DNA from 3 places in the Sinorhizobium sp. CB7 genome. Region 1 is predicted to be linked to each of the others. Evidence: predicted binding sites of a transcription regulator. Region 1 holds the regulator's gene; each other region holds the start of a gene.
What was found. Region 1 encodes PhoB, which activates phosphate uptake and scavenging genes when phosphate is short. Its sites were predicted from a motif close to TGTCATNNANCTGTCAT; they were not measured.

Region 1 (7,330 bases):
GGTAGCGTCCGCATTCGGATATTCATGGATGGGGTCATTTTCGGAAAATCGTTTGATGCGGTTGTTGGCCGCTTCGGTTTTCCAGGGCTGCTTGCCTGGGGGAAGCAAAAATGAGTACATCATTGATATTATTGTGCCTGTTAATAATTGGCACCGTCGCCTATGTGATGAGCCGAGCGCGTGCCGTCACATTGGCAGGGGGTAAGTCCTCGGCCCTGCATTCCAGGCCCGGCTACTATGGTGCCTATGCTGCAATTTGGGCTGTTTTGCCCGCTTTGATCGTTTTTTGCGCTTGGCTGGCCATCAGCCCGGCGATCATTGAATCCTCCATCCGCGGTTCCTTTCCCGCCGAAGTCAAGTCTCAGCCGGTTGCAACACAGAACCTGAGCTTCGGCATGGTCACTGCGATCGCACGCGGGCTGCCGCTGCTTACCGCGGAGGAAACCGCCGGCGTCTCCAACGGGTCGATCGACCTGCAGGCGAAACTGGCGGAAAAGGGCGTTCCGCTCGCAGGCGCGCCCGCACCTTACATGGTCGAAGGCGCCAGGGATTTGATTGCGAAGACATCGTTCAGCCGCTGGATGATGACGGTGGTCGTCCTCGTGATCGCGATTGCCGGTGCGGCTTATGCGCTGCGCTCGATCGCGCCGCGCTTCCGTGCCCGTAATCAGGTGGAGCGCGTCATGCTATGGGGCCTGCTTGTCGCTTCCTCCATCGCCATCCTGACCACGATAGGCATCGTCCTCTCGATGCTCTCTGAAGCAGGACGCTTCTTCAGCATGGTGCCGGCCAACGAATTTTTCTTTGGCACCGTCTGGGATCCGCGCTTCGCCGGCGCCGGCTCGACATCTTCCGGTCAATTCGGTCTTATCCCGCTTCTTGCCGGTACTCTCTATATCGGCTTCGTCGCCATGCTGGTGGCGGTCCCCGTCGGCCTTTTCGCCGCAATCTACATGGCCGAGTATGCGTCACCCAGGGTTCGCTCGATTTCAAAACCGCTTCTGGAAGTCCTCGCCGGCATTCCGACAATCGTCTACGGCTTCTTCGCCCTGGTCACGGTCGGTCCCTTTCTTCGGGACATCTCCGCGGACATAAACGGATTGCTGACGGGCAACTATGTCAACTTCATCCAGGCCCAAAGCGTCATAACCGCGGGCATCGTCATGGGTATCATGCTGATCCCATACGTTTCGTCGCTTTCGGACGACATCATCACGGCCGTTCCGCGCTCGCTGCGTGACGGATCGCTCGGTCTCGGGGCGACCCGCTCCGAAACCATCAAACGCGTCATCTTGCCGGCAGCTCTGCCGGGTGTCGTCGGCGCCCTGTTGATGACCGCCTCGCGCGCCATCGGTGAAACCATGATCGTGGTTCTTGCCGCCGGTGTTGCCGCCCGCATACAATTGAACCCGTTCGAGCCGATGACCACGGTCACGGTGAAAATCGTCAATCAATTGACAGGCGACCTGGAATTCACCTCACCGCAGACGCTGGTCGCCTTTGCTCTTGGCATCACGCTCTTCTGCATCACGCTATGCCTCAATATCTACGCGCTCTATATCGTGCGCAAATATCGGGAGCAGTACGAATGACGAATCTAGTTTCTCCCGTGACCGGCCGCGCCGCCGCACAGGCCACTGCCGCCAACCGCAGGGATATCGGCATCAAGCGCCGTTACGCTGCCGAACGCCGGTTCCGTGCCTACGGCATCGCCGCCATCTGCTTTGGCCTTTTCTTCCTCGTCGTGCTGGTTTCCACGGTTGTCCGCAACGGCTACACCGCTTTCCAGCAGACGGCGATCACCCTGCCGGTGGAATTCACCGAAAAGACCATCGACCCCGGCAACAAGCGCGCAACCGATCCGTCGGTCCTGGTTGCCGCCAATTATCCGACGGTGATCCGCGACGCGATTGTCAAGGCGCTGGGGATCGATCCTTCGAACCGTGCCGAGGTGCGCGAAGCCTCGAACATGATTTCGAAGGGTGCGCCGATCCAGCTGCGCAACATGGTCGTCGCCGATCCTTCGCTTATCGGCAGGACGGTCAATGTGACGCTTCTGGCCGATGCCAATATCGACTCGGCCAACAAGGGGCAGATCGACCTGACTGTTCCCGAGAAGGACCGTAAGGTTTCCGACAAGCAGGTCGGCTGGATGAACCAGCTCAAAGAGAGCGGTGCGCTCCACAAGCAGTTCAACACCGGTCTGTTCACCGCAGGCAATTCCAGCCGCCCCGAGGCCGCAGGCCTGGGTGTCGCCCTGATCGGCTCGTTCTACCTGATGTTGATCGTGCTTGTCCTCTCCCTGCCGATCGGCGTTGCCGCCTCGATCTATCTCGAGGAATTCGCGCCGAAGAACAAGCTGACCGATCTGATCGAGGTCAATATCAACAACCTCGCGGCCGTACCCTCGATCGTTTACGGCCTTCTCGGTCTCGCGGTGTTCATCAACTTCGCTGGTCTGCCGCGTTCGGCCGCTCTTGTCGGCGGCCTCGTGCTGACCCTCATGACGCTGCCGACGATCATCATCGCGACCCGTGCCGCCTTGCGCGCGGTGCCGCCATCGATCCGCAGCGCGGCGCTCGGGCTCGGCGCCTCCAAGATGCAGATGGTGTTCCATCATGTCCTGCCGCTCGCAATGCCCGGCATTCTGACCGGCACGATTATCGGCCTCGCCCACGCCCTTGGTGAGACGGCGCCGCTTCTGCTGATCGGCATGGTCGCCTTCGTCGCCAACTATCCGGCGACACCGCTTGAGCCTTCCACCGCGCTTCCGGTGCAGATCTACATGTGGGCGAACGAGGCGGAGCGCGCCTTCGTTGAGCGGACTTCGGGGGCGATCATCGTCTTGCTCCTGTTCCTCATTGCCATGAATATCGGAGCCATTCTCTTGCGGCGTCGCTTCGAGCGTCGCTGGTAAAAGGAGTAGATCATATGAACATGTTGTCAGAAGCTGCAGTGGAAAAAACCCTGGATCAGAAGATGAGTGCCACTCCCTACAAGATGATCGGCCAAGACGTATCGGTTTACTATGGCGAAAAGCGCGCACTTTTCGACGTCAACCTCAACATTCGCGAAAATACGGTAACGGCTCTGATCGGCCCGTCCGGTTGCGGGAAGTCGACCTTCCTGCGCACGCTGAACCGGATGAACGATACGATCGAAAATTGCCGGGTCACCGGCAAGATCACGCTGGACAGCGAGGATATCTATGATCCGGCGATCGACGTGGTCGAGCTTCGTGCGCGTGTCGGCATGGTTTTCCAGAAGCCGAACCCGTTCCCGAAGTCGATCTATGAGAACGTTTCCTACGGTCCGCGCATCCATGGCCTGACCAAGTCGAAGGCCGACATGGACCAGGTCGTTGAAACGAGCCTGCAAAGGGCCGGCCTTTGGAACGAGGTGAAAGATCGCCTCCACGAAGCGGGTACCGGTCTTTCCGGCGGTCAGCAGCAGCGCCTCTGCATCGCGCGCGCGGTTGCGGTCAGCCCGGAAGTGATTCTGATGGACGAGCCTTGCTCGGCTCTCGATCCGATCGCAACCGCCAAGGTGGAAGAGCTCATCCACGAACTGCGGGAGAACTTCACCATTGTCATCGTGACTCACTCGATGCAACAGGCGGCACGTGTCTCCCAGCGTACGGCGATGTTCCATCTTGGCAATCTGGTCGAGGAGAACGACACCGACAAGATGTTCACCAATCCTGACGACTCGCGCACCCAGGACTACATCATGGGCCGCTTCGGCTAACCCGCGAAGCGCCAAAATCGTTCAAATTCGAGGACACCATAATGGTATCGACTCACATACTTTCTGCCTACGATGACGATCTGAAGTTCCTTTCCCGCCGCATCTCGGAAATGGGGGGATTGGCAGAACAGATGGTCAGCGATTCGGTGCGTGCGCTGGTCCATGGCGATGCGGCGCTCGCCCAGAAGGTCATCTCCGACGATGTCATACTCGATCACGCGGAGCGCGAAATCGGTGATAAGGCGATCGTAACGATCGCCCGTCGTCAGCCAGTGGCGACCGACCTTCGCGAGATCATGGGTTCGATCCGTATCGCCGCCGATCTGGAGCGTGTCGGAGATCTCGGCAAGAACACGGCAAAGCGCGTCATCGCGGTTCAGGGCACCGGCGTTCCGCGCCGGCTTGCCCGTGGCCTGGAGCACCTCTCCGAGCTGGCGCTCGGGCAGCTCAAGGAAGTGCTCGATGTCTATACGACGCGTTCCGCCGACAAGGCCAAGTCGATCCGCGAGCGCGACGAGGAAATCGATGCGATGTACACGTCCCTGTTTCGCGAGCTCCTCACTTATATGATGGAGGATCCGCGCAACATCACCTCGTGCACGCATCTCCTGTTCTGCGCCAAGAACATTGAGCGCATCGGCGACCATGCGACCAATATCGCCGAGACGATCTACTACATGGCGACCGGCGCGCAGCCGGAGGGCGAGCGTCCCAAGGACGACACCGCGAACACCGTCGGTGCGGTTACGGAATAATCGTTCCGGGCCTGTGAAGGAGACGCGACCATATGATCCCGAAAGTTGCTGTCGTAGAAGACGAAGAAGCCCTGAGTGTGCTGTTGCGATATAACCTCGAGGCCGAAGGCTTCGAGGTCGACACCATCCTCAGGGGCGATGAGGCGGAAATTCGCCTTCAGGAGCGCATTCCCGACCTCCTCATCCTCGATTGGATGCTTCCCGGCGTATCCGGCATCGAACTGTGCCGCCGCCTGCGCATGCGGCCCGAGACGGAACGTCTGCCGATCATCATGCTGACGGCCCGCGGCGAGGAAAGCGAACGGGTGCGCGGCCTTTCCACCGGCGCGGACGACTACGTCGTCAAGCCGTTTTCCACGCCGGAGCTGATGGCGCGGGTGAAGGCGATGCTTCGCCGGGCCCGGCCGGAGGTGCTGTCCAGTGTGCTCAAATGCGGCGATATCGAACTTGACCGTGAAACCCATCGCGTACATCGCAAGAGCCGGGAGGTGCGCCTCGGTCCCACCGAGTTCCGCCTTCTCGAATTCCTGATGTCGTCCCCCGGCCGCGTCTTCTCCCGCTCGCAGCTTCTCGACGGCGTCTGGGGGCATGATATCTATGTTGATGAACGCACCGTGGACGTGCATGTCGGCCGCTTGCGCAAGGCACTCAATTTTTCGAACATGCAGGATGTAATCCGCACCGTTCGCGGCGCCGGCTATTCGATGGAAGCCTGAGCCGACTAAAACCTACTCCAGATGCTGAAAACGGGCCCTAGCGGCCCGTTTTGGCTTTTTTGTGGGACAAAGCAGGAGTGCAAACCGCGCATAACCTCGGGATCATGCGCTGGTGCAAGGCTTAGTCGACTAGTTGATCCGCGGCGTCCGGCGGCGCTCAGCGATAGGCTGATAGGCCAGGCGCTGGTGATAGCCGCAATAGGGCGAGGAATCGGGGGATTCGCAGCCGCAGAAGTGAAAATCTTCCTTCAGCGGATCGCCGACCGGCCATTTGCAGGTGCGTTCGGTGAGCTCCGTGAGTCCAAGGCGGCGCGAGATCGGCACGACCACGTTGGCGGCCGGCCGGAATTCGATTTCCTCGACGGCATCGAACTCGATCTCTTCCTTGAGGAGCGTCGCGCCGGCGGCTCTGGTGATCGTTCGCGTGGTGAGGCGAGAGGCGTAGTTCGGCGCGCGGGGAGCGGATGTATTGCGCTTCGGTGCCCGGGTCGCCGATGTGGTGCCACCCGCTTTGGCGCGGCCAGGCAGGCTCAGGCGATGCACCTTGCCAATGACGGCGTTTCGGCTTACGCCGCCGAGTTGCGCCGCGATCTGGCTGGCGCTTAGTCCCTCCGACCACAGTTTCTTGAGTTTTTCCACCCGCTCGTCTGTCCAGTTCATGCCCTGTCTCCGCCTGTCGCGTTGGTGATGGCAGAATCCCTCACCCTTGCCCCGGACGCCTCCGAAGCAAAAAACGCCTGAAATTTTGGTGACTAGTTCCGCCGCATGCAGTCTAGTAATTGAACTTTAACCTAGTGTGAGGCTGACTCCGTGACAAGAGTCGCCAGAATCTCGATGAATCGATTTCGGAGTTTTCCCCAACTTGCTGTCCTGACGTGTCATTTCTGCAATATAAGTTGTTGAACACGTGATGAAGTGAGACGGCTCCGTACCGCAACTGCGCAGCTCTCTGTTTTGTTGACATCGCAGTGCGAAAAGGGAATAGTGCCAACGCCGCCGAAAGGCGGCATTTTGATTTTCCGGATCTGCGTCGAATAGTGAATCCGGTCGCTCCATATAGCTCTGATCGAGGAGATATGCGCCATGGCTCAAGCCGCGCCGCTCTATGATACCTATTCTCGTGCTCCGTTGCGGTTCGAGCGAGGGGAGGGAGTGTGGCTGATCACCGAGAACGGCGAGCGCTATCTCGATTTTGGGGGCGGTGTCGCAGTCACTTCTCTTGGACACGGGCATCCGCATCTTGTTGAAGCCCTCAAGGCGCAGGCCGACAAGGTCTGGCACCTCTCCAACCTCTATGAGGTCCCGGGCCAGGAAAAGCTCGCCGCACGCCTGACCGCGGCGACCTTCGCGGACAAGGTCTTTTTCACGAATTCCGGCGCGGAAGCCCTGGAATGCGCGATCAAGACTGCACGCCGGTACCAATATTCCAGGGGCCATCCTGAAAGGTTCCACATCATCACGTTCGAAGGAGCCTTCCACGGACGCACGCTCGCGACCATCGCGGCCGGCGGACAGGAAAAGTATCTGGAAGGCTTCGGACCCAAGGCTCCTGGTTTCGATCAGGTACCCTTCGGTGATATCGACGCGGTGCGTGCCGCCATCACTGATGCAACGGCCGCTATCCTGATAGAGCCTGTTCAGGGCGAAGGCGGCATTCGTCCGGCAACGATGGAGTTCATGCGCGCACTTCGCACTCTTTGCGACGAGCGTGGGCTTCTTCTGGTCCTGGATGAAGTACAGACCGGCGTCGGCCGTACCGGCAAGCTCTTCGCCTATGAATGGTCCGGCGTTACACCTGACATCATGGCAGTCGCCAAAGGTATCGGCGGCGGTTTTCCGCTCGGTGCCTGTCTGGCGACGGCAGAGGCAGCGTCCGGCATGAAGGCGGGCACTCATGGCTCCACCTATGGCGGCAATCCGCTTGCAATGGCGGTTGGCAATGCGGTGCTGGACGTCATTCTGTCGGACGGATTCCTGGAACACGTTCGCGACGTGGCCCTTGTCTTCCGTCAGGCACTGGCATCGCTCAAGGATCGCTATCCGGACGTGATCGAGGATGTTCGGGGCGAAGGACTGATGCTCGGCATCAAGGCGGCAGTCCCTTCGGCCGAT
Region 2 (7,330 bases), on a different contig from region 1:
TCTTTCGCCCACGCGGAACTGCAGCCAGGTGACGACAAGGACGGCAACGATAATGATGACGGCGACCGCACTTGCCGGTCCGAACTGGAAGAACTGCAAGCCCTGCTGCCAGAGAAAATAAAGCAGGCTGGAGCTTCGTCCGGCCGGACCGCCATGGGTGAGCACGTCAATGACGCCCACGATATCATCGAGGACATGGAAGAACGTCGTGACGCTGATGAAGAAGGCGGTGGGCGTCATCAGCGGCAGGCTTATCGTGAAGAAGTGGCGCCAGGCGGTTGCGCCGTCGAGCTGCGAGGCTTCGCGCAGCTCACGGGGGAGGTTGGCGAGTGCGGCAAGCCACAGGAGCATGTTCAGCCCGAAGGTCTTCCAGAAGGTGACCAACGAGACACAGAGCAGGGCCAGATCCGGATCCGTGTGCCAGCGAGACTTGGGAAAGCCGAAGAACCCGAAAATCTCGTTGAATAGGCCGTTGACCGGATTGAGCAGCCAGGACCACGCCACGCCCGCCACTGAAAAGGCGACGATCGTCGGCAGGAACAAGCTGCCGCGATAAAGACCCTGCAGGGGTGATTGGCGCACCGAATGGATCATGAGCGCCAGGATCAGCGGAAGGATGATCTGGGCGGGAATGAGGATCGCGCAATAGAGCACGGTGTTCCAGGCGGCGGTCCTGAAATCGACATTGGCGATGACGTCCGTGTAATTGTCGAGCCCGACGAAGCGAACGTCGGAAGAGAGAAGGTTCCAGTCCAGCACCGAGAGCAGCGCCGAGGCAATCAGCGGGCCGTAAAGGAAAATCGCGACCGAAAGCACAGCTGGCCCCACGAAGAGATATGGGACCAGAATCCTGAGGCGTGAAGCCATGATTCACCCGATCAAGCCGAGACCAGCGCTGCCAGCTCCTCGCGGGCACCTTTCATGCCCTCAGCCACCGTCACCTCCTTGACCAGCATGCGGGAAACCCACTTGCGCCAGACGGCCTGACCTTCGAGGCCGCGCTTGCCCGGCCAGATGGTTTCCGCCGTCAGGCCGTCGGTCAGCTGACCGGCCGCAGGCTTCATGAAGTCGTTGATCAGCGGAACATCATGAACCGAGGTATTAAGATAACCGACCTCCGACCAGATCGTCTGGCCTTCTTTCGAAGCGCAGAATTCGAGGAAGGCGAGCGAGGCCTCGGCCTGTTCCTTGTTCCGGGCATAGATCGCGAGGAAGTTGCCGCCGCTGTTCATCTTGCGCGAATGCCCGGCCAGGCCTGGGAACTTGGTGGTGATCGCCTTAGCTGCGCCGAAGGGGAAAGTTGCGGCGCGCGTCGAGCTCGTCGTGCAGATGGCGAGTGCGCCGGATTCGAAGGCGGCGTCCTGGTCCTTGGCGCTGACGGGGAGCCAGAGCCCCTCAGATGCCGGCGCGCAATATTCCGTCATTCCGGCAATTGCTTCAGGGCTGTTGAGGGCAAGCTTGCCATCCGGATCGATGATATAGCCGCCGGCATTCTGAATGAACGACTGGCTTGTCCATTCATTGTTGGAAAGCGCCAGTGCCGAACGATAGGTAGGATGCTTGCCCTTCAGCGCCGCATCCAGCTTGCGGGCGTTTTCATAAAGCCACTTCGTGTCTGGGGTCTCGGGCAACGCTGGATCTAGGCCCGCCTCTTTCCATAGCTGGCTATTGATGAAAGTGATCGGGGTCGACATGGCCCAGGGAAGGCCGATCACGGAGTCGTCGATGGTGACGAGCGGCAGAACGGAGGGTCGGAAATTGGCAAGGATCGCCTCGGCCTTGGCGGCGTCGATTTCGCGGAGATCCCGCGCGCCGAGCGTCCGCTTGGCGAAATAGCCGAATTTCCAGCCGGTGATCATCATCGCCGGCGGCCGGCCGGCGGCGGTGCTCGCCACGGCCTTGGCGGTTGCCGACTCGTAATCGCCATCGAAGCGATTGGTTACGGTCACGCCGAGCTTCTTAGCGTTGAATGCGTCGACGACCTTCTGAAAAGGCTTGTCGGAACCCCACGTACTCGAAATTTCGACTGCGGCATCGGCGGAACGTGCCGGCGATGCAGCCATCATGCTCGCGCCTGTCGCTGCGGCAACTCCGGCCATAAATTTCCGGCGGCTGATCTCGATCATCTTTTGCTCCAAATCATTCGAATTTATTCTTAAACATTCGAATATTTTCTAGCGGCGATCGATGACAGTCATATGAAGTTGATGGCGCTATTTATGAGCGTCTTCCTTTTATCGCGCCTGTTCTACGCAGGGATGACAGTAGAGTGATCAGCTATCGCGATTGAAACTCGGCGCATCGAAAGGTAGACATTCGAACAACATGAGCGGAGTCGGACGAAAGAGAGACATGGAGAAAAAATCGTCGCACGGGCAGTGGCAGCAGGTCGAAGAGGATATCGCCGATGACATCTTGAGCGGCCGACTATCCCCCAGGGCGCAGCTTCCGAAGGAAGCCGATCTCATGGAACAATTCGGCGTCGGCCGCCACACGATCCGGCGGGCCATTTCTCGTCTTCAGAGTCGTGGGCTTGTCGACGTCGAGCAGGGCAAGGGCACTTTCGTGCGGGACGGGCGCCTCGAATACCGGATCTCCGAGCGCACGCGCTTTTCGCAGAATCTGCTCGACCAAGGCAGGGAGCCCTTCGGCCAGGCGATCCGTGAAGAGGAGATACCCGCTTCCGCCGGCGTCGCCGAGGCGCTTCGGCTGCCGCGGGGTGAGCCGGTCTATCATATCGTCCGGCGCGGCTTTGCCGACGACGAGCCAATCAATTTGTCAAATGCCTACTACCCCGTCCGTCGTTTTCCCGGTTTTGACAAAGAACGGCGCAGCGGACGTAGCGTCAGTGTGATCCTGGCAGAATATGGTGTTCCCGATTACATCCGCTTGCGGACCGACATTCTGGTCAGGATGCCGACGCCTGAGGAGGCACGTCAGCTCGGCCAGAGCGTGTCCCAGCCGATCATCGCGTTGAAGAAAGTGGACGTCGACATGAAGGGAACGCCCATCGCCTATTCTGAAACGGTCTGGCCGGGCGAGCGGGTACAGTTTTCGATCGACAATACGAACCAGCTTCTCGACGCGCTCGCGAAAAGCCAAGACACCTGATCATGGCTTGGCCGCGTGCCTATGCCGAGAAAGCTACGCTTACTCGCCGGTAAAGATCACCATGAAACGCTTGCGTGATCGTTCGATATGATCGCGCATCGCAGCCTCGGCCGCAGAGGGGTTGCGTTCCCTGATGGCGGCGATGATGCGGGCGTGCTCATCATTGGCGTCGCTCGTTGCGCGGGCATGAAAGTAGAGCCGGAAGAGGTGTACATGCGTGTGCAGCCGCGCCAGTGTCTCATGGATCAGGGCATTGCCGCTGCCGAGCGCGATCATCTCGTGGAAGGCACCGTCGCTTTGGGCGAATTGGCCATAGGCGAGCCGGGCGTCCTCATGGCGGATCTCGCGCATTTCGCGGTCGACGGCTTCGAGCGCGGCGATTGCTTCCTTGCTCATGTTTTCGGCAGCGCGCGCGGCTGCGAATGGTTCGACGAGCAGGCGCAATTCATAGAGCTGCTGCAGGCGCGCGCGGTCCATCTGCGCGGCGGCGCTGTAGCCGATGAGGTGTGTCTTGACGACGAGGCCCTGTGCCTCGAGCCGTGACAGCGCCTCACGGATCGGTGTCTGGGATACGCCGAGTTCGCGCACGAGGTTGTCGACTAATATGCGGCCGCCGGGCGGGATCTTCAGAGACATCAGCTGCGCGTAGATCGCGTTATAGACCTCATCGCCCAGGCGCGGCGGCCGGCGCAACAGACCCGTCGCATTCTGGCTCGCACCCTTACCGTCTCTTATCATTCTCGAAATGCTCCTTGACGCCTCATCTCCTTATCAGCATAGTGCCCTGACTGCAATCGGATATCCGATCGGATTTTATGTCGTGGCTGTTGTTGACGCTTCCCATCTCAGAAATCTTGCAGCGCGCGCCCTGGAGCGCGCCGGCGTGCCCGCTGCTCATGCGATCGAGCAACTCGATCTCCTGATGGAAGCGGAGTTGCGCGGCGTTCCCTCGCATGGCCTCCTGCGGCTCGACCGCATCATTCACCGTATCGGCAATGGCGTCACCGACCCGAAGGCACGTGGCAAGCATGTCTGGCGCGGCAGTGCTTTTCTGGGGGTCGATGGCGAGCGCGGGCTCGGACCCGTCGTCGCCAATGCGGCGCTCGATGCGCTGAAGGTGAAGGCGCGCGAGACGGGCGTGGCCGTGGCAGCGATCCGAAATTCCAACCATATCGGCATGCTCGGCTGGTATGCCGAGCGGGTGGCGGCTGAGGGCTTTACGATCATTGCCCTGTCGACCAGCGAGGCGCTGGTGCATCCCTGGGGTGCGCGCAAGGCCATGCTCGGCACGAACCCGATCGCCATCGGCGTGCCGACCGGCGGCGTGCCCTTCATGATGGATACCGCGACGAGCCTGGTCTCGATGGGTGAGATCCATGATCACGCCAATCGCCGGCAGGCGATCCCCTCCCATTGGGCGCTCGACGCCGACGGTAATCCGACGACCGATCCGGAGGCCGCCAAGAAAGGTTCGATCGCGCCCTTTGGTCAGGCCAAGGGCTATGCGCTCGGCCTCGCCTTCGAGCTTCTTGTCAGCAGCCTGGCAGGTGCGGCAATCGGCCGGGACGTGCACGGAACGCTCGACGATACCAGCATCTGCAGCAAGGGAGACGTCTTCATCGTCATCGATGGGCCGCGCTGCGATCTGCGCGCCTATCTCGAAGAAATCCGCAATCTGGATCCGGCTGAGGGTTTTTCTAAAGTTCTGATTCCGGGGGAGCGTGGCCGAACCTGCCGTGACCAGCGCCTCAAGGAGGGCGTCCCGATCGCCGATGACGTCTGGGAGCGCCTTCAGGTTCTGGCCGGTGCGAAGGCTGCGGCATAGCAAGTCAGGGAGGTTGGAATTTGTCGCTGTTTGGAACCATGCGCACGCCGCGCAATCTCGTCTTCGGCGCCGGCCAGCGCGGCGCGCTGCCCGGTTACGCGGGAAGTCTTGGCCGCCGCGCGCTCGTTGTCACCGATGCGCGCCTCAGCGCGGATGCCTATTTCCTTGAGATCATCGACGGGCTGCGGGCGGCCGGCATCGAGACCCGTGTCTTTGATGGCACGATCGCCGAGCTTCCGCTCGAATGCATCGCCCAGGGTGTCGAGGCCGGCAAGTCCTTCGGGGCGGACATCGTGATCGGCATCGGCGGCGGCAGCTGCCTCGATGCCGCCAAGGTCGCGGCTTTGCTGCTCTCCCATGGCGGGAAGGCTTCGGATTTTTACGGCGAGTTCAAGGTCCCGGGGCCGGTACTGCCGCTTATCCTTCTGCCGACGACCTCCGGCACCGGATCGGAAGTGACGCCCGTCGCTGTCATCACCGATCCGGATCGGGCGGTGAAGGTCGGCATCGCCAGCCCCCATCTCATCTGCCATACGGCGATCTGCGATCCGGAACTGACCTATTCCTGCCCGCCAGGGCTCACGGCCGTCTCCGGTGCGGATGCGCTCACGCATGCGATCGAGGCCTATACGACCATCCGCCGTGAGCCGACGCCGGCCATCGTCCATGAGCACGTCTTCCTGGGCAAGAATGCGCTGAGCGATGCCTATGCGCTGATGGCGATTTCCCACATCTCCGCAAGCCTGAAGCGCGCCTATGAGAATGGCGGCGATATCGAAGCGCGCGAGCGCCTCATGCTGGGAGCGACGGCTGCGGGACTTGCCTTCGGCACGGCCGGCACCGCCGCCGCCCATGCGGTTCAATATCCCGTCGGCGCCATGACCCATACCGCCCATGGAGCAGGTGTGGCGGTGATGATGCCCTATGTGATGGAATTCAATCGCGCCTATTGCGAACCGGGGCTTGCCGAAATCGGGCAGGCCATGGGCTTGGAACTGGCGGGCAAATCGAGCGCCGATCGGGCCGACGCCACGATCGATGCGGTCGCCGCCCTCTTTGCATCGATCGGGATTCAGAAATCGATCGCCGATCTCGGCATCGTCGAGGCGCAGTTGCCACAGGTGGCCGAGCAGGCGATGGGCAGCGCCCGGCTGGTGAAAAACAATCCGCGTCCTCTGGACCTTAAGACGATGGCGATCCTCGTGGAGGCGGCATTCGCCGGCGACCGCAGCCGCCTGAGAGCGGACGCTAGAGCAGGATGAGGAAAGGTGTATTGCGGTTTTCCGCCCCGCATTCGGCTCTACCCTATTGGAATCGAAAGGCAAGCTGACCATGAGCATCATGCAGAAGATTACATCGCAGATCGGTTTCGATCTCAAATCGGTGCCGACGGACCTTTTCATCGGGGGCAAATGGCGGGACGGCTCCTCCGGCAAGCGGCTCGATGTCCTGGACCCGTCGACCGGCACCGTTATCGCGGCGGTCGCCGACGCCACGATCGAGGATGCTCTGGAAGCCGTGACTGCCGCCTATGCCGCCGGGCCCGCCTGGGCGGCAACGGCGCCGCGCAAGCGATCCGAAATCCTGCGGCGCTGCTTTGAGCTGATGATCGAGCGCAAGGACATGCTTGCCGAGCTCATCAGCCTGGAAAACGGCAAGGCTCTCAGCGATGCCTATGGTGAAGTCACCTACGCCGCCGAATTCTTCCGCTGGTTCTCCGAAGAGGCGGTGCGGCTGAACGGCGAGATCTCGACCGCTCCCTCGGGTGCTAACAAGATCATCGTCCAGCACCAGCCGATCGGTATCGCGGTGCTGGTGACGCCCTGGAACTTCCCGGCCGCGATGGCGACGCGCAAGATCGCCCCGGCGCTTGCCGCCGGCTGCACCTGCGTGCTGAAGCCGGCGACCGAAACGCCGCTCACCGCCTATGCGCTTGCGGCACTTTATGCCGAGGCGGGTGTTCCGGACGGGGTTGTCAACGTCATCACGACGGAGAAGTCCGGTCCTGTTGTCAGCAGGATGCTGCACGATCCGCGTGTGCGCAAACTCTCCTTTACCGGTTCTACGGAAGTCGGTCGCAAACTGCTGCATGAGGCGGCTGACACCATCATCTCCTGCTCGATGGAACTCGGCGGCAACGCACCCTTCATCGTCTTCGATGATGCCGATCTCGACGCTGCGATCGAAGGCGCGATGGTCGCCAAGATGCGCAACGGCGGGGAAGCCTGCACCGCCGCCAACCGCTTCTATGTGCAGAAGGGCATTGTCGATGCCTTCTCGCAGCGCCTCGCCGAGCGCATGGGCGCCATGAAGGTCGGCCCGGGCTACAACAAGGCGACGCAATGCGGGCCTGTGATCAACAGGAAGGCACTCGAACGCATTGAGGGCCTCGTT
Region 3 (7,330 bases), on a different contig from region 1:
AAGAGATGGAAATCCTGCATCACCAAGCCGATATGTCCGGCGCGGTAAGCGTCGCGGCGAATGGCGGAAAGGCGGGTAATGTCCGTGCCGTTCCAGGATACGGAGCCCCGTGTCACGCGCTCCAGCCCGGTGATGGCGTTGACCAGCGTGCTCTTGCCCGACCCGGACGCGCCGGTGACGGCAAGCCGCCCGCCGGTCGGAAGATGAAAGCGGTCGATGGAAAGAACCGGGTCGGCGAGACCGGGAAAGCGCAACTCCAGGCCGGAAATGTCGAGTGAAAGCATGCGTTACACCGTCTCAAACGAGGCGTCGCGCAGGCGCAACTGGCTGACGAACCCGGTTTCCGGATCGACCCAGGATCCGAACTCGAGCATGCCGCGCGCGGTGATCGGAGCATTGAACTGCACGAAGGTCTGCTTACGCGCCAGATAGACGACCACGATGTTGTCCGGCCAGTCGGCGTCGGAAGAGCAGAACGGGCAGAGCGACATCGGAATTTCGGTAAGCACGAAGAAGGCGGCTTCCGCCTTGAGCGGCGGCGCCATGAACCCATTGACCGCGACCTCCCGCCCCTTCAGCTGCTTCACTTTGTCGGAGAATTCCAGGCCGAGAACACCGAAGCTCTTGTAGAGCTCGTTGAAACCGAGCCTTTCTTCGGCGAGGACCCGTCGCACAGGCAAAACCGCAAGTGAGGCCACCAACGCGCCGAGCATCTGCCGCCTCTTCATCGGGCCAAAGGTTTTTTCCGTCATCGCCAGATTCCTTGCCTCGTCATACCACGCCCACGACCTCATCCTTCACGGGGAAAGGCAGGGCTGCGGGCGGGAAACCGCACACGCTTCCTCGTCCCGCCGCAATAACACGAACAGGCGGCACACGGCCGCCTGCCCATTGTGTGGGACAAAAGCCCTTAGTTCGTGGCTGCGCCCAACGCGAAGGCATCGACCAGCACGCGGTAGACGTCGCTCTGTTCCATGTAGCCGCGGAAGCCTTCAGCGCCCGGGCCGACAGCCTGCAGAACCACGTCGTCCACGGAGTGGACGCCACTGTCGCCTTCCTTCGGAATGTTGCCCTGCACGAAGACCGCGCCGGGGACGTTCTTGTAGGCTTCGTTGGCGACATATTCCTTCTTCTCGTTCTGTACGGCCGGAACGAACGGACCATCGAGCTTCGGACGGAAGGTTTCATAGTGGTCCGGGCCGTTGTTGGCGGCCATGAACAGGCGGCGAGAAACATCGACGCGATCCGGATAGCCGTCGCCGTCCTTGTCTTCATAGTTCGGGAAGCCGGCGTCGTCGTAGGTGCCGACCTTCTCGCGCATTTCCTCGCCTGGCTTGTCGTCGTCGACAGTGCCGATGATCCCGACGCCGTGGGTATGGTCACCGGTGACCACGATCAGCGTGTCGGGGTTCTTGGCCTGGAATTCACGGGCGACGGCAATGGCTTTGTCGAACTCGATCGTGTCGACCACCGAGCGCTCCCAGTCGAGGGGATGGCTGGCCTTGTCGATGGACGAGCCTTCAACCATCAGGAAGAAGCCTTCGGGATTCTTAGAGAGCTTGTCGAGGGCGGCCTTGGTCATGTCCACGAGACCAGGCTGGTTCGGGAACTTGTCGACCGTGCCCTTCTTGAGCTGCATGCGGTCCAGCGCGAAGTCCAGGTTGCCGGTGTGGAACAGGCCGAGCAGCCTCTCCTGGTTCGAGCCGGCGGCAGCGGCAAGGTCCGTCTTGTCGGTTGCCAGCGCATAGCCGGCATCCTTGAACAGGGCGATGTAATCCTTGTCGTCCTTGCGCTTGGAACCAGGGACGTCCTTGGCGAGGAAATAGGCCGAGCCGCCGCCAAGCAGCACGTCAGGCTTCACCTTGTAGAACATACCGACGATATCGGCCTTGTCGTTGCGGCTGCGGGTGTGGGAAACGAGAGCCGATGGCGTCGCATCCTCCACTTCGGAGGTGGCGACGATGCCGAGCGACTTCTTCGTGGTGCGGCGCAGCGCTTCGCCCATGGTCTCGACCTTCGGGTCGTCCAGGGTGGCCGGCGTGCGATCGGCATAGACGCCGAGCGCGTTCACGCGCGCCTTGTGGCCGGTCATGTAGGCCGACATGGTGTTGGCGCTGTCGGTGGCGATCGCATGGGTCGAGGACGTGCCGATGAAGGCAACCGGCGGAACATCGTCCATGGCGAGGCGACCATTGGCCTTGCCCTCGGTCATGCCCTTGGACATGATGCGAGCAGCCGTGCGATGGGCGACCGACAGACCGTCGCCGAGCAGGAAGATGATGTTCTTGGCCTTGGGCTGGGCGGCAGTCGCGTAGACATCCCAGTTTACCGTCTTTGTCTCGTCGCCGGCCGAAACCTCGATCTTGTAGGCGCCGGCCTTGGCGATGGTCAGATCGCGCAGGATCAGGGCGGAGCCGAGAATCTTGTCTTCCTTGCCCTTTTCCTCGGCGATGAAGTCAGCCTTCTTGCCGAACACGGCGTCATAGGCTTCCCCGTTCACCGTGACCTTGACGTCTTCCGGCTTCACGACCTTGGAGAATTCGACCTTGAAATCAAAAGGCGAGCCGGCGAGCACGGTGGCGCGATCGAGCGGATAGACAGTGGCGGCATTGGCTGCGCCGACGAGCATCGTCGCCGATGCCAGGGCAAGAAGGAGTTTACGCATGGTCGGACCTCGCTGTTGCGGTTCTTCGAGAACCACTCCTTAGGAAGTCCACGTGACATTGATATTACAGAAGTTGAAGATCAGGATGTATACCCGTCCTTCGGCATAAAAAATTGATTGTAATCGGATACTTTTATCTTCGAATGATCCGGTGATGATCGCTCTGCGCTTCCGGCAAGACTCAGTTCACCAAAAGCGAGAGATTTTCCAGCTATTTATACCCCCTCTGCGAAGGAGGCTGCAATGCGCGATCATATCGAATGATCGCGCAAGCGCTTCGCGGCAAAGCCTATCGGTCAGCGGGCGTTAGCTCCGCGGTTCGGGCAGACGACGGCCGCGCGTAGCGGCGTCGCCCGGCGCGATATAGGCCGGTGCGAAGCGAGCCTGATAGGGCTCTTCGAGGCTCGCTACTTCCTCGGTTGAGAGGCTCAGACCGAGTGCGGCGATCGCGTCGTCGACATGCGAAAGCTTGCTGGCGCCGACGATCGGCGCGGTGATTTCACTCTTTTGCAGGGTCCAGGCGAGCGCGATCTGCGCCATCGGCACACCGCGCTTCTGCGACAGGGACTGCACGGCGGCAACGACGTCCATCGCTCCGCCTTCCGTCCTTTCATACATGGTCTTGTTGAAGCGGTCCGTCTGGTTGCGTTTGGTAACCTCGCCCCACGGTCGGGCGAGCTTGCCGCCGCCAAGAGGGCTCCACGGGATGACGCCTACTCCCTGGTCGGCGCAGAGCGGCAGCATCTCACGCTCTTCCTCGCGAAACAGCAGGTTCACCTCGTTCTGCATCGAGACGAAGCGCGTCCAGCCGTTGAGATCTGCCGTATAGAGTGCCTTTGCAAATTGCCAGGCATACATCGACGAGGCGCCGATATAGCGCACCTTGCCGGCTTTGACGAGGTCGTGCAGCGCTTCCAGGGTCTCCTCGATCGGCGTGAAATAGTCCCAGCGATGGATCTGATAGAGATCGACATAATCGGTCTGCAATCGGCGCAGGCTGTTGTCGATCTCGGCAAAGATCGATTTACGGCTGAGACCCGCTCCGTTCGGCCCTTCCGACATGCGGTTGAATACCTTTGTTGCGAGTACGAAACTGTCGCGGCTGCCGAGCTTCTTCAGCATGCGGCCCGTCAGTTCCTCGCTGGTCCCGGCAGCATAGATATTGGCCGTGTCGTAGAAATTGATGCCGGCCTCGAAGGCGCGCTTGAACAGCGGCCAGGCCTCTTCGTCCTGCAGGATCCAGGGACGACTGTCATCCGGTATGCCGAAAGACATACAGCCTAAGCATAGCCGGCTAACTTCTAGGCCGGTCTTTCCAAGTCGCGTATAGTCCATGATCACTCCTCCGACGATTAGATAAGGCTTATCGCGATCGTGCCGAGCGCTCCGAAATCCGCGGTGATCCGATCGCCCGGCTGACCGATCGGCAAGTTGACACGAGAGCCGGTGATAATGATCTGGCCGGCCTTCAATCCGCCATGGCGCCGGGCACGAGTATTTGCGAGCCATGTCAAGGCGGTGACTATCTCCGTCTTCGACGCTCCGCGATCGACCTCAAGCACCCTGTCTCCGCCTATGCCTAGGCGAATGGGAAGCGTCGAGAAGTCGATCTTGCGCCAATCCTTGTCTTCAGGACCGGCGACAACAGCGGAGTTGTTCTGCAGATCGGCCACCGCCAGCAACGGCGGTATAACGAAACTTCTGTTGAAGCGGGTGCCCAGGACTTCCAGCGCGGGGCGGGCCGCGGCGATCGCGGCTTCGATCTCCTCATCGGTATAATTTCTGTCACGCGGCGGCAGATCGCTGCCGATGCTCACGGCGACTTCCGCCTCGACGATCGTCGCCATCGTGCGCTCCATGCCAAGTGGTTCGTCGGGCAATCGATAGGCGGAGGCAAGCAGAGGCGAGCAGAGTGGATCAGGACCGGCATCGGCCGCAATCTTCCAGCCGCCGATCTCCTCACCGCTCTGCGCGATCAGCGCGTCCTGGATCGCAAAGGCGGTCTCGCGATCCGCAGGAATATACTCGCTAGAAAGTCCTTCCAGACGGAAGCCATTCCTGCGCGCATCAAGCAGATGCTTCGCGGCCGCGTCGATACGGTTGCTGGTCACGATTGTCCTCCGCGGCTGGCACCTGCTCGATCAAGGTGGACTTGACGTCCACTCCTCCGACCTGCAGGCGAGCGTGGAAATCCGATTGGATATGGGATTTTTGAAGTATGCGAGGGCTTGCGCTTGAGGTCAAGCGGCAAAAGTGGGCATCACCCGTCCGAGCAGGTGCGGCGCGAAAAATTGGCTCCAAAGGCTCCTTATCCTCCGAGGACATCGGCGCTGATATCATCAGCCTCTTCGATGGGAGCTGAAGCGGAAGTTACTCGACCGGACGATCGCTCCCGTAGCAGCGCAGCATATAGCTGGCGAATGTCGGCCATTTCAAGCTCCCCGGCGATCCACTGCTCGATCCACCTGAGAAATCGCGGATCCTGCTCGAGCGGCAGCTCCGCATTGCGGATACGGTCGAGAGCTTTTTGCATGGCTAGACGGCGGTGTTCGATGATCATGGCGACGCTCTTAGCCGATTCGAGAAGGCGCGCATGTGGATTTTATGCGAATGATCATACGGTCAGTACGTCAGACACAGATTTTCAATGGACTGCTCCGGGTCCCCGCCAGCCGGATGGAGATATGCGGTGGACGTCGGCGTCAGCAGAAGGGATGAGTGCAAGGAGCAGCGCGGCCCCTCAACTCGGCCTGCACTCAGCTATAGAGGTTCCGCCATTCGCCCGGCGTAATTCCGGTGGCTGACCTGAACGCTTTCGTGAAATGGCTTTGTGACGCATAGCCGCAGGCCAGCGCCACCTGCACAAGCTCGATGCTTCCTGAGCGCAATAGGTTCCTGGCCCTCTCGACGCGGCGCTCGGCCAGGTAACGGTGTGGCGGCATCCCGAAGCTGATGCGAAACATCTTGGCGAAATGGAAGGTGCTCAGCCCAGCCTCGGACGCGAGTTGGTCGAGCGTCAACGCTTGCTCCAGATGCGCCTCGATATGGTCGACGATCCTGCGACGGACCGATGGCGAAAGACCGCCGCGGACGATCTCCCGTTCCGCCCGCCTGATATGGCGCCTGAGCGTATGATGGATCAGAAGATGGCAGGCCAAGTCGAGCGCCACACGGTCGCTCCTCTCGTTCCAATCGAGCGGCAGGACACCACCGCGCACGATCATCGACATGGCCGGATCATCCACAAAGGTGAGATCCATGAGATCGACATGCCGCGGATCGACGTCAAAGGCCGTGAGCGCCTGATAGGCCAGAACCTCCGGATCGATGTAGAGGTGGAACATTCTGATCGGGCCGCCGATAAGCCATCGGCTTTCGTGTCCTGCCGGGAGCAGGCACAGCTTGTCCGGTGCGCCGCCGGAAATCTGCCCGTCCTCGCGAACGACCCTTTCCCCGCCGGAGAGATAGATGCTGAGCGTGTGGTGGCCGGGCCGATCGTAGCAGGCGCGGTTGTCGCGGTTGCTCCATTCGGCGACCGACAGGCCGCGACCGGCCGACCCCGCACGCTCAAGATGTGCGCCGGTTCTGGCGAGAGCTTCGCTGACGCTCGGGCTATTCTTCTCCATTCTCCACCAATGCGAACTCTGTTCGGGAATCTCAAGGCCGATCGCGCTTTGTGCAGTGCCCCAGCCTGAAAAAGCCCAAGAATGTGCAATGGCACCCCAAAGCCTGAGCAGACAAGGGCTCATTATCCGGGCACTGGGTCATCATATTTCAAGCAACCACCGGAAAATGACCCGTGATCACCTTCTATTATGCCTTGACCGTCTTCATCTGGGGAACCACCTGGATCGCCATCAAGAACCAGCTCGGCGCGGTACCGATCGAGGCATCGATCGCCTACCGCTTCGCGCTCGCCGCAGCGGTGCTGTTCCTCGTCCTCAAACTGACGCGCAGGCTTCATCCCATTCCCGCCCGGCACCAGCCCTATGTCATCCTGCAGGCCCTTTGCCTGTTCTCTTGCAACTTTATCTGCTTTTACATCGCCACGAACTACATTCCGAGCGGCATCGTCTCGGTGGTCTTCTCCGCGGCTACGATCTTCAATCTGATCAATGCATTCCTGGTCCACGGCAGGCGTCCCGCGCCGCGGATTCTTGCCGGCGCCGCAATCGGCGTGGCGGGCATAACCTGCCTGTTTTGGGAGACGGTGGCAGGCGCAGCTCTGGACCACGAAACGGCCATCGGCCTGGCGCTTGCGCTGCTCGGAACATGGTTTTTCTCCGCGGGCAATCTCGTGGCCGCGCGCAATCAGAGCCACGGCCTGCCCGTGGCATCGGTCAATGCCTGGGCGATGCTCTATGGAGCTACAATCGTTTCCCTTTTCGCCCTGGCGCGAGGCGTTCCCTTCACCTTCGATCTTTCACCCGTCTATGTCGGCTCGCTGCTCTATCTCGCCATTCCCGGTTCAGTCATCGGTTTTACGACCTATCTCACCGTGGTGCACAGGCTAGGGCCGGAAAGGGCGGCTTACATGACAGTGCTCTTTCCGGTCGTGGCGCTTACGGTCTCCATGCTCCTCGAGGGCTATCGCATGACACCGCTTGCGGGGGTCGGGCTTGCGGCCGTGCTGCTGGGCAACTTGCTGGTCCTCGCCCGAAAGCC

Region 2: the regulator PhoB is predicted to act here: its motif matches at 2,188-2,204, upstream of phnF (phosphonate metabolism transcriptional regulator PhnF).
Region 3: the regulator PhoB is predicted to act here: its motif matches at 2,718-2,734, upstream of AAE029_RS09945 (alkaline phosphatase).

Annotation. Positions count from the first base shown of each region.
Region 1 is NZ_JAULLL010000007.1:283,959-291,288, forward strand. Features, by position in the region: gene pstC (phosphate ABC transporter permease subunit PstC) at 111-1,592, shown strand; gene pstA (phosphate ABC transporter permease PstA) at 1,589-2,917, shown strand; gene pstB (phosphate ABC transporter ATP-binding protein PstB) at 2,932-3,747, shown strand; gene phoU (phosphate signaling complex protein PhoU) at 3,789-4,502, shown strand; gene phoB (phosphate regulon transcriptional regulator PhoB) at 4,535-5,218, shown strand; gene AAE029_RS15685 (GcrA family cell cycle regulator) at 5,348-5,878, opposite strand; gene AAE029_RS15690 (aspartate aminotransferase family protein) at 6,302-7,330, shown strand, end outside.
Region 2 is NZ_JAULLL010000004.1:150,839-158,168, reverse strand. Features, by position in the region: gene AAE029_RS09820 (carbohydrate ABC transporter permease) at 1-867, opposite strand, end outside; gene AAE029_RS09815 (extracellular solute-binding protein) at 879-2,126, opposite strand; gene phnF (phosphonate metabolism transcriptional regulator PhnF) at 2,353-3,111, shown strand; gene AAE029_RS09805 (GntR family transcriptional regulator) at 3,151-3,849, opposite strand; gene AAE029_RS09800 (Ldh family oxidoreductase) at 3,932-4,936, shown strand; gene AAE029_RS09795 (iron-containing alcohol dehydrogenase) at 4,957-6,198, shown strand; gene AAE029_RS09790 (NAD-dependent succinate-semialdehyde dehydrogenase) at 6,278-7,330, shown strand, end outside.
Region 3 is NZ_JAULLL010000004.1:184,500-191,829, forward strand. Features, by position in the region: gene AAE029_RS09935 (ABC transporter ATP-binding protein) at 1-284, opposite strand, end outside; gene AAE029_RS09940 (hypothetical protein) at 288-752, opposite strand; gene AAE029_RS09945 (alkaline phosphatase) at 911-2,665, opposite strand; gene AAE029_RS09950 (aldo/keto reductase) at 2,972-4,000, opposite strand; gene AAE029_RS09955 (2-keto-4-pentenoate hydratase) at 4,018-4,776, opposite strand; gene AAE029_RS09960 (hypothetical protein) at 4,974-5,225, opposite strand; gene AAE029_RS09965 (helix-turn-helix domain-containing protein) at 5,422-6,291, opposite strand; gene AAE029_RS09970 (DMT family transporter) at 6,465-7,330, shown strand, end outside; gene AAE029_RS09975 (helix-turn-helix domain-containing protein) at 7,253-7,330, opposite strand, start outside.